DNA from 3 places in the Clostridium sp. Marseille-Q7071 genome. Region 2 is predicted to be linked to each of the others. Evidence: a T-box and tRNA genes for the amino acid it is inferred to sense, from the RefSeq annotation. Region 2 holds a T-box; the other regions hold tRNA genes.

The links. The T-box of region 2 lies ahead of thrS (threonine--tRNA ligase). A T-box ahead of a tRNA ligase gene usually reads a tRNA of that ligase, here a tRNA-Thr.
Region 1: it encodes a tRNA-Thr, which carries the amino acid that the T-box ahead of thrS (threonine--tRNA ligase) is inferred to sense. The anticodon was not compared.
Region 3: it encodes a tRNA-Thr, which carries the amino acid that the T-box ahead of thrS (threonine--tRNA ligase) is inferred to sense. The anticodon was not compared.

What each region holds. Positions count from the first base shown of each region.
Region 1 is NZ_CBCOPR010000001.1:632,062-635,337, forward strand. It holds gene ACWPW7_RS02925 (NAD(P)/FAD-dependent oxidoreductase) at 1-587, opposite strand, end outside; tRNA gene ACWPW7_RS02930 (tRNA-Glu) at 967-1,041, shown strand; tRNA gene ACWPW7_RS02935 (tRNA-Val) at 1,047-1,122, shown strand; tRNA gene ACWPW7_RS02940 (tRNA-Asp) at 1,128-1,204, shown strand; tRNA gene ACWPW7_RS02945 (tRNA-Thr) at 1,210-1,284, shown strand; tRNA gene ACWPW7_RS02950 (tRNA-Glu) at 1,313-1,387, shown strand; tRNA gene ACWPW7_RS02955 (tRNA-Val) at 1,392-1,467, shown strand; tRNA gene ACWPW7_RS02960 (tRNA-Asp) at 1,474-1,550, shown strand; tRNA gene ACWPW7_RS02965 (tRNA-Thr) at 1,556-1,630, shown strand; gene ACWPW7_RS02970 (double-cubane-cluster-containing anaerobic reductase) at 2,098-3,243, shown strand; gene ACWPW7_RS02975 (acyl-CoA dehydratase activase) at 3,259-3,276, shown strand, end outside.
Region 2 is NZ_CBCOPR010000001.1:1,360,156-1,363,431, reverse strand. It holds gene thrS (threonine--tRNA ligase) at 1-1,053, shown strand, start outside; T-box leader at 1,236-1,445, shown strand; gene thrS (threonine--tRNA ligase) at 1,561-3,276, shown strand, end outside.
Region 3 is NZ_CBCOPR010000001.1:243,147-246,422, reverse strand. It holds gene ACWPW7_RS01125 (hypothetical protein) at 1-383, shown strand, start outside; tRNA gene ACWPW7_RS01120 (tRNA-Tyr) at 753-837, shown strand; tRNA gene ACWPW7_RS01115 (tRNA-Val) at 844-919, shown strand; tRNA gene ACWPW7_RS01110 (tRNA-Thr) at 938-1,012, shown strand; tRNA gene ACWPW7_RS01105 (tRNA-Tyr) at 1,021-1,105, shown strand; tRNA gene ACWPW7_RS01100 (tRNA-Val) at 1,112-1,187, shown strand; tRNA gene ACWPW7_RS01095 (tRNA-Thr) at 1,206-1,280, shown strand; tRNA gene ACWPW7_RS01090 (tRNA-Tyr) at 1,289-1,373, shown strand; gene ACWPW7_RS01085 (PQQ-dependent sugar dehydrogenase) at 1,696-2,808, shown strand.

The DNA.
Region 1 (3,276 bases), 730 kb from region 2:
AATTTAAGCTGCACAAGAGCTGGAATAGGATTTATTATATTATGTCCTAGCTTTTTAGCCAAGGTGAAACCAGAACCATCAGAACCGGTTTTAGGTGCACTTTTTCCTCCTGCACAAAGTAAAAGCTTGTTGCAAATAAAGTTTTTTTCATTATTACAATCTATAATGAATTTGTTCTTATAATTTATTTCTTTTACTTTATGATTTAAATAAATAGGAACTTCCCTTTCCTCTAGAGCAAATCTAAAGACATCCAGTACAGAAGAAGATTGTAAGGACATAGGATACATTTTGTCACTATCTAAGGTAACTAAATATAAACCAATTGAATTAAAAAATTCTACGGTATTTTTTAATGTAAAGTTTTCAAAGACCTTATTAAAAAAAGTTTTATTTTCACTATGGTACCTTAAAATATTTATATTTTTATTGGTTATATTACACCTTCCATTTCCTGTGGTAAGAATTTTCTTACCTATCCTATCATTACTTTCTAGTATAGCTACATCTATGCCTAGGTCTTTTGCCATAATAGCAGCCATAATTCCTGAAGCACCGCCACCAACTATAATAAGGTCATGTTTCAAAATAAAATCTCCTTTCTAAAAAGAAAAAATAATGTTAAACTTATTATAAGTATTACTAATAAAACCATCAAGTAATCATTAATAAATAATTTATGGCATATTAGTCATAAATTATTTAATCTAGAATAGAATATATATTGTGAAGAAATATATAAGTTTATTTTAAAATTCTATAATAAATTTCAAATTATGACTTTTTTCTTATAGAAAAGTGCCAGTAAAGTTGTTGATTTATCTAGGTTTATAATATGAAATGAGCTTTTATGATAAAAAGTGAAATTTTTTTTGAAAAATTGTTGACATTGTTAAGAATTTTAGGTATTATATTACTTGTCGGGTGTGCGTAAAGCGCCGACCTAACAAAAGTAAAATGACATATGGCTCCTTGGTCAAGCGGTTAAGACACCACCCTTTCACGGTGGTAACAGGGGTTCGATTCCCCTAGGAGTCACCATTAGTGGTCGCATAGCTCAGCTGGGAGAGCATCTGCCTTACAAGCAGAGGGTCACAGGTTCGATCCCTGTTGCGACCACCACATATGGCCCAGTGGCTCAGTTGGTTAGAGTGCCGGCCTGTCACGCCGGAGGTCGAGGGTTCGAGTCCCTTCTGGGTCGCCACATAAGCTGGCATGGCTCAACGGTAGAGCAGCTGACTTGTAATCAGCAGGTTGTAGGTTCGATTCCTATTGCCAGCTCCATTTTATAAAAAATAAAAAAGTCGTCATTGGCTCCTTGGTCAAGCGGTTAAGACACCACCCTTTCACGGTGGTAACAGGGGTTCGATTCCCCTAGGAGTCACCATTATGGTCGCATAGCTCAGCTGGGAGAGCATCTGCCTTACAAGCAGAGGGTCACAGGTTCGATCCCTGTTGCGACCACCATAATATGGCCCAGTGGCTCAGTTGGTTAGAGTGCCGGCCTGTCACGCCGGAGGTCGAGGGTTCGAGTCCCTTCTGGGTCGCCATAATTGCTGGCATGGCTCAACGGTAGAGCAGCTGACTTGTAATCAGCAGGTTGTAGGTTCGATTCCTATTGCCAGCTCCATGAAAAACTTGAATGGAAACATTCAAGTTTTTTCGTTATGAAGAAATACTATAAAAATAATTATTTATGATTCCTAAGAGTATTTAATATATCTATAGATAGGTACATAATCATTGAAAAACAAAAATTCACAATTGTCAAAATATATGTTAACATTAACTCAAGACGAAGTTGGTTATAGTCGTTTATCCTTTAATTAAAATTTTCCTTTTGTATTTAAAAGCTCAACTACATATAGTTGAGCTTTTAAACTGTAATCAAAAACAACTGGTAGAAGATCTAATATTAATAATTTTATTTTATAAAAAAGCAATAAAATTGGACAAGATAATGAATTGACTGCTTGAAAGATTTAATTAGAGTATTTTAAAGAATAGAATTATTAAAACTAAAAGATATTAAAGTTCAAGTGTTTATAAAGGCTATATAATATTTTACTCACATATTATATATTTGGAGGGTTTGTAATGAATAATTTACCAAAAAATTTTGAAGAGTTTAATGAAACAAGAAGAAACGGATTTATTAAAGTTAAAGAGTTAAAGGATAAAGGACAAAAGGTAGTAGGTACATTTTGTACTTTTGCACCAGTAGAGGCTATATATGCGGCAGGTGCATATCCAATAAGCCTTTGCGCTGTTAGTGAAGAAACTATTCCAGATGCAGAAAAACATTTACCTAAAAACTTATGTCCACTTATAAAAGCAAGCTATGGATTTGCATTAACAGACAAGTGTCCATATACATATTTTTCAGATTTAATAGTGGGAGAAACTACTTGTGATGGAAAAAAGAAAATGTATGAATATCTAGAAGAAATAAAACCACTACATGTTATGCAATTACCTCAAAATACTAATAGAGAACATGCTCTTAAAGTATGGAAAGAAGAAATCAAATATTTTATAGAAAAGCTTGAAAATCAATTTGATGTTAAAGTAACAGAAGAAGCACTTAAAGAAGCAATTAAAACTCGTAATGAAGAAAGAACTGTGTTAAAAGAGCTTTATTCATTGGGAAAATTAAATCCAGCACCAATAAGTGGATTACAACTTCATAAAATAATAGATGCAACTCACTATACTTTTGATAAAAAAGAACAAAATAGAATGTTAAAAGAAACAGTAGAAGATATAAAAGCTAATTATGATGCAAAAAAAGATACTTATAAAAATGGACCAAGAATATTAATTACTGGTTGTCCTATAGGTGGAGTAGCAGACAAAGTTTTAACTGCCATTGAAGAAAGTGGTGGAGTAGCAGTTTGTTTTGAGAACTGTTCTGGAATTAAAGAAAAAATTAGATTAGTTGATGAAACAAAAGATCCAATTGATGCATTAGCAGAAAAATATTTAAGTATTCCATGCTCAGTTATGGCACCAAATGATGGTAGATTAGATTTAATTAGCCAATTAGTTGACGAGTTCTCAGTTGATGGCGTTATAGATATAACATTACAAGCTTGTCATACTTATAATGTTGAGACCCATAGAATTAAGAAATTTGTAAATGAAGAAAAGAAAATACCATACATGAGTATAGAAACAGATTATTCTACATCAGATATTGGACAACTTAAAACTCGTATGGCTGCATTTATAGAAATGCTTTAAAAGGAGAAGATAAGTGTGTACTATATAGGAATA
Region 2 (3,276 bases):
AAAGCTGACTATAAAGAAATCTCTACTCCAGTTATATTAAATAAGAATTTATGGATTAGAAGTGGTCATTGGGAACATTATAGAGAAAACATGTATACAACTGAAATAGATGAAATGGATTATGCAATAAAACCAATGAACTGTCCTGGAGGAATGTTAGTATATAAAACAAGTCTCCATTCCTATAAGGATTTACCTCTTCGTATTGGTGAATTAGGCCTTGTACATCGTCATGAATTATCCGGTGCACTACATGGATTAATGCGTGTTCGTAACTTTACTCAAGATGATGCTCATATATTTATGCTTCCTGAGCAAATTAAAGATGAGATTAAAGGAGTAATAAGACTAATAGATGAAGTTTACAGCGTATTTGGCTTCAAATATCATGTTGAATTGTCTACAAGACCAGAAAATAGTATGGGCAGCGATGAAGAATGGAATAGAGCAACTGAAGCGCTTAGAGAGGCTCTTGTAGAACTTGAATATGACTATAAAGTTAATGAAGGCGATGGTGCATTTTATGGTCCTAAGATAGATTTTCACCTAGAAGATTGTTTAGGACGTACATGGCAATGTGGTACAATACAACTAGATTTCCAGCTTCCAGAAAGATTTGGTCTTCATTATATAGGCTCAGATGGTGAAAAACACAGACCAGTTATGATACATCGTGTAGTCTTTGGAAGTATAGAACGTTTTATAGGAATTTTAACTGAACACTTTGCTGGTGCTTTCCCTACTTGGCTTTCACCTATACAAGTAAAAGTACTTCCTATTTCTGAAAAATACAATAATTATGGTGAAGAGATAGTAAATAAATTAAAAAGTTTTGGTATAAAGGTGGAAATAGACGAACGCACTGAAAAAATAGGGTATAAAATTAGAGAAGCACGTAATGAAAGAATTCCTTATATTTTAGTGGTAGGTGAAAAAGAAGCTTCTAAAAAGGAAGTATCTGTTAGAAGTCGTAAAAATGGTGAAGAAGGCAATATTTCTATAGACAATTTCATTGAGGAAATCCTTAAAGAAATAAAGAGTAAAGAGTTATAGAAAAATTTACTATACAAAATTACTCTCAATTTAGTATTAATAGTTAATAATATTAAAACAGACTTAATAAAGATATATTTATCCTAAAAATTATACAATAATTTAAAATACTTCTTTTAAATTTATTTTTATTATTATATAATTTTAGTAGTAATAAATTTATTTAAATATGATAATAATAGTATAAAGCTGTGAAGAGAAGAGTAAACTGCCTTACATTTACAGAGAGAGAATACATTAGCTGAAAGTATTCTTAAATAGAATCAGTTGAAAACTACCTCTGAGTGACTCTAATAAAGTCCGGATAAATCCGTTAAAATCTTTAAAGTGGTATATCATAATCTTGATATACAATTTGGGTGGAACCACGGGAATATTATCTCGTCCCTTTTCTAATTATTATAGAAAAGAGGCGAGTTTTTATTTTAAAAAATAATTTAAAAATTCTCATGCTTTGATGTGAATTATCATAATTAATTATCAATAGTTTTAAGGAGGTAAATAAAAATGATTAAAGTTACATTAAAAGATGGCTCAATAAAAAAATATGAAAACTCATTATCAGTTTTAGATATTGCTAAGGATATTTCTGAAGGTCTTGCAAGAGTAGCAACTGCTGGATTTGTTGACAATAAAACTGTAGATCTACGTTATATAGTTGATAAAGATTGCGAATTAAACATTCTTACTTTTAATGATGAAGAAGGAAGAAATGCTTTTAGGCACACAACAGCACACATACTAGCACAAGCTGTTAAAAGCTTATATCCTAACGCAAAACTTGCTATAGGTCCTTCAATCGAGGAAGGTTTCTACTATGACTTTGATGTAGAAAAACCTTTTACTTTTGAGGATATAGAAAAAATTGAAGCTGAGATGAAAAAAATTGTTAAACAAGATTTAAAAATTGAAAGATTTGAACTTCCTAGAGAAGAAGCACTTAAATTAATGAATGAAATGAATGAACCTTATAAAGTTGAATTAATCAACGACTTACCTGAGGATTCTATAATTTCATTTTACAGACAAGGTGAATTTGTAGATCTATGTGCAGGTCCTCACCTAATGTCTACAAAATATATTAAAGCTATAAAATTAACTAAAATAGCTGGTGCATATTGGAGAGGAAATGAGAAAAATAAAATGCTTTCTCGTATATATGGAACTGCTTTTACTAAAAAATCTGATTTAGACGAGTATTTAGAAAGAGTTGAGGAAGCTAAAAAACGTGATCATAACAAATTAGGAAGAGAACTTGAATTATTTACGACTGCTGAACCAGTAGGTCAAGGACTTCCACTATTAATGCCAAAAGGAGCTAAAATTGTTCAAACTCTTCAAAGATGGGTAGAAGATGAAGAAGAAAAAAGAGGCTACCTATTAACTAAAACTCCATTTATGGCTAAAAGTGATCTATATAAAATTTCAGGACATTGGGATCATTACAAAGATGGAATGTTTGTTCTTGGAGATGAAGAAAATGATGAGGAAGTATTTGCACTTCGTCCAATGACTTGCCCTTTCCAATTTATGATATATAACTCTAAAAAAAGAAGCTATAGAGATTTGCCATTAAGATATGGTGAAACTTCAACTCTATTTAGAAATGAATCTTCTGGAGAAATGCATGGATTAATTCGTGTAAGACAGTTTACAATTTCTGAAGGTCACTTAATAGTTACTCCAGAGCAGTTAGAAGAAGAATTTAGAGGAGTAGTTGATTTAATTAACTATATGTTAGAAACTTTAGGATTAAGAGAAGATATAACTTATAGATTCTCTAAATGGGATCCAGATAATAAAGCTAAATATATAGATAAACCAGAAGCTTGGGAAGAAACTCAAGTTATAATGAAGCAAATTCTAGATAACTTAGGACTTGATTATAAAGAGGCTATTGGTGAAGCTGCTTTCTATGGTCCAAAATTAGACCTACAAATTAAGAATGTTCATGGAAAAGAAGATACAATAATCACTGTTCAAATTGACTTCTCACTTGCTGAAAGATTCGGAATGACTTATATTGATAAGGACAGTAAAGAGAGATATCCATACGTAATTCATAGAACTTCAATTGGATGTTATGAGAGAACTCTAGCGTTACTTATAGAAAAATATGCCGGTGCTTTTCCAACTTGGCTAGCACCAGTTCAAGTTAAAGTTCTCCCAATCTCTGAAAAACATCATGATTATGCAGAAGAAGTTGTTAAAACATTTAAAGCA
Region 3 (3,276 bases), 1.1 Mb from region 2:
TTATAATATCAACACCATATATTTTTTATAAACAAGATGAATGCTATGGTAATGATGCAGAACAACATCTAAGTGGATGGGATATTAGTGAATTTAGAGCTATGGGAGCAAAGTATGTTTGGATATCGGGAATACTTTTATTTTCTATATTTACAAATAAAGTATTAAACTATAAAACAGATAATTTTTTAGATGATTTATTATTTGTAACTCCACAATTACATCATATTAAAGATTTAATAACAGTTTATTTATCCACTGATCAATATGACCATTGTATAGAAGCTTGTGAAAAATATGAAAAGTTTTTTAAAGATGATTCATTCTTTACAAACATGAAAACAGTTGCTTTAAATATGAAAAACAAAGAAGAGTTGCAATAAACTTTAATTTAATATATAAGATATACAATAATCATAATATGAGCAAATAGCGTGTATTGAGGAATTTTGATGCACATTATTTAATTGAATCTTTAGCTTTGAAATAAATCATATATAATTAAAACAATAATTGTAGCTATACGAAATATGAAGTAAAAATAAGAAAAATGGAGATAATAAAGTATAAATACTGAAAACGGTATAAAAAAAACTTGAAAAAATAGTTATAAAATTATATACTATTCCTTGTCAATGTTCTCAGGAATTTTCTGAAGAACTTGTGAAAATACTGGCATTCATTGATAGTAGAGTAGCTAATTTGTAGTGAATAAGTTTAAGTTCTACTTTAAATAGTCAGTTTTATAACGTGGAGGAGTTCCCGAGAGGCCAAAGGGGGCAGACTGTAAATCTGTTACGTTTCGTTTCGATGGTTCGAATCCGTCCTCCTCCACCAAATTATGGTCGCATAGCTCAGCTGGGAGAGCATCTGCCTTACAAGCAGAGGGTCACAGGTTCGATCCCTGTTGCGACCACCATTAAAAATTGTATAATATGCTGGCATGGCTCAACGGTAGAGCAGCTGACTTGTAATCAGCAGGTTGTAGGTTCGATTCCTATTGCCAGCTCCATAATACATGGAGGAGTTCCCGAGTGGCTAAAGGGGGCAGACTGTAAATCTGTTGCGTTTCGCTTCGATGGTTCGAATCCGTCCTCCTCCACCAAATTATGGTCGCATAGCTCAGCTGGGAGAGCATCTGCCTTACAAGCAGAGGGTCACAGGTTCGATCCCTGTTGCGACCACCATTAAAAATTGTATAATATGCTGGCATGGCTCAACGGTAGAGCAGCTGACTTGTAATCAGCAGGTTGTAGGTTCGATTCCTATTGCCAGCTCCATAATATATGGAGGAGTTCCCGAGTGGCTAAAGGGGGCAGACTGTAAATCTGTTGCGTTTCGCTTCGATGGTTCGAATCCGTCCTCCTCCACCAAGCAAAAAGCTACATTTGTTACCTTATTTTGAGGGCTCAAATGTAGCTTTTATTTTATAAATAATCATGTTTTTATACGTAGCAGTCAGAAGTCTGCTACGTTTTTTATTGCTTGTATACTGGAATTAAATTCCTCGTTTTTCAGACGAAATCCTTAAATTAACTTATTAATATGAAAATATTGCTTTATTTCTACTATTTTTCAATGATGCTTTAGTGAAAGTTTTAAGGCATGGCCAATAATGCATTAAAACAAATATCTTATAATATAATTAAAGTATGCATTTAGATATGGATTTATTTAAATTTGGAGGATAATAGTATGAGAGAAACGATTTACAATGTTTTGTCTAATATTATATTGCGTAGTCGTAATGCAACTAATGCCAAAGCTAATGTAGTCACATCAAGGCAATTTCCTTACGAGATTGAAATTATCGCTGAGAATCTATATGTACCGTGGGCTATAGCGATAAGCGATGAAGGCAAAGTGTATTTTACGGAGCGGTCTGGAGCAATTAGAATAATTGAAGATGGTAAACTTAATACTCAGCCGCTCATTACATTTGGTGCACCCTTTACAAGTCAGGGGGAAGGTGGATTAATGGGGATTGTGCTAGATCCAAATTATTCACAAAACCGTTATATGTATGTTATGCATTCATATGTAGAGGGTAATCAAATCTATAATCGTGTTGTCAGATTAGTTGAACAGAATAACAAGGCAACCATTGACCGGATTCTTCTAGATAAAATCCCTGGTGGACAAATTCACAATGGAGGAAGGATAAAGATAGGACCGGATCAGAAATTATATATAACAACAGGAGATGCAGGAAATTCTGCATTAGCACAAGAGGTAACCAGCACAGCGGGAAAGATACTGCGAATAGAATTAGATGGCAGTATTCCTGAAGATAATCCAATTATTAATTCACCTGTTTATAGCTTAGGGCATAGAAACCCTCAAGGCTTAGCGTGGAATTCAGAAGATATCTTGTATGAATCAGAACATGGACAGACAGGACATGATGAAATAAACATTATACGACCAGGAGCTAATTATGGATGGCCTCTCGTTCAAGGAAACGAAGAATCCAAAGAAGTTGTAACACAAAAACCTTTGATACACAGCGGAGAAGATACATGGGCACCTTCTGGTATTGCCTTCGTAAATCAAGGACCATGGCAAGGAAAATTACTAGTTGCTACTTTGCGTGGAGAACAACTACTTGCAATTTCATTAAATGAAAAAGGAACAGAAGTGGAGAATGTGGAATCATGGCTAAAAAGTGAGTATGGACGTTTGCGTGAGGTTATTCAGGCGAAAGATGGATCAATTTATCTGACAACTAGTAATATGGATGGCAGGGGCAATCCTAATATAGATGATGATAAGATTATCCGGCTCATTCCGAAAAAAAGTGATATTTAGAGAGCAAAAGAGAAACCACTTTGCTCATGGTATCATGTGAAAAATTTTTCGAGCTGCTCTCATGGATTATGCAACATCTTTCTTGTTCATTAATCCTACTTGCTTTTCTTTTGAAAAAAAGAAAAATAGGCAAAAGAAAACCAAATTGTGCTCACGTGGCCGATTGTATCTAATAGTGAGCTTGTTCCTATAGGGGTGATTGTAATAATCATAATTCTCAAACTAACAGTATTTTAATATGCTATTGCTACAGATAATAATCATAGAGAGCAAGAAAACAATGGCATTTATATTTACTTAACTTCCCAAAAGATATCTTTAGTAAGATGTCTTTTCTTATTTTCATAGAGAATTAATAGAAAAATTTTATCATTTTGAGAGTTATATAAGCAATATTGACAAGAAAATTCCATTATGCTAGTATTATCTGTAATTATTAGGCTGTAACTCCTATTGGTACTGTTGATT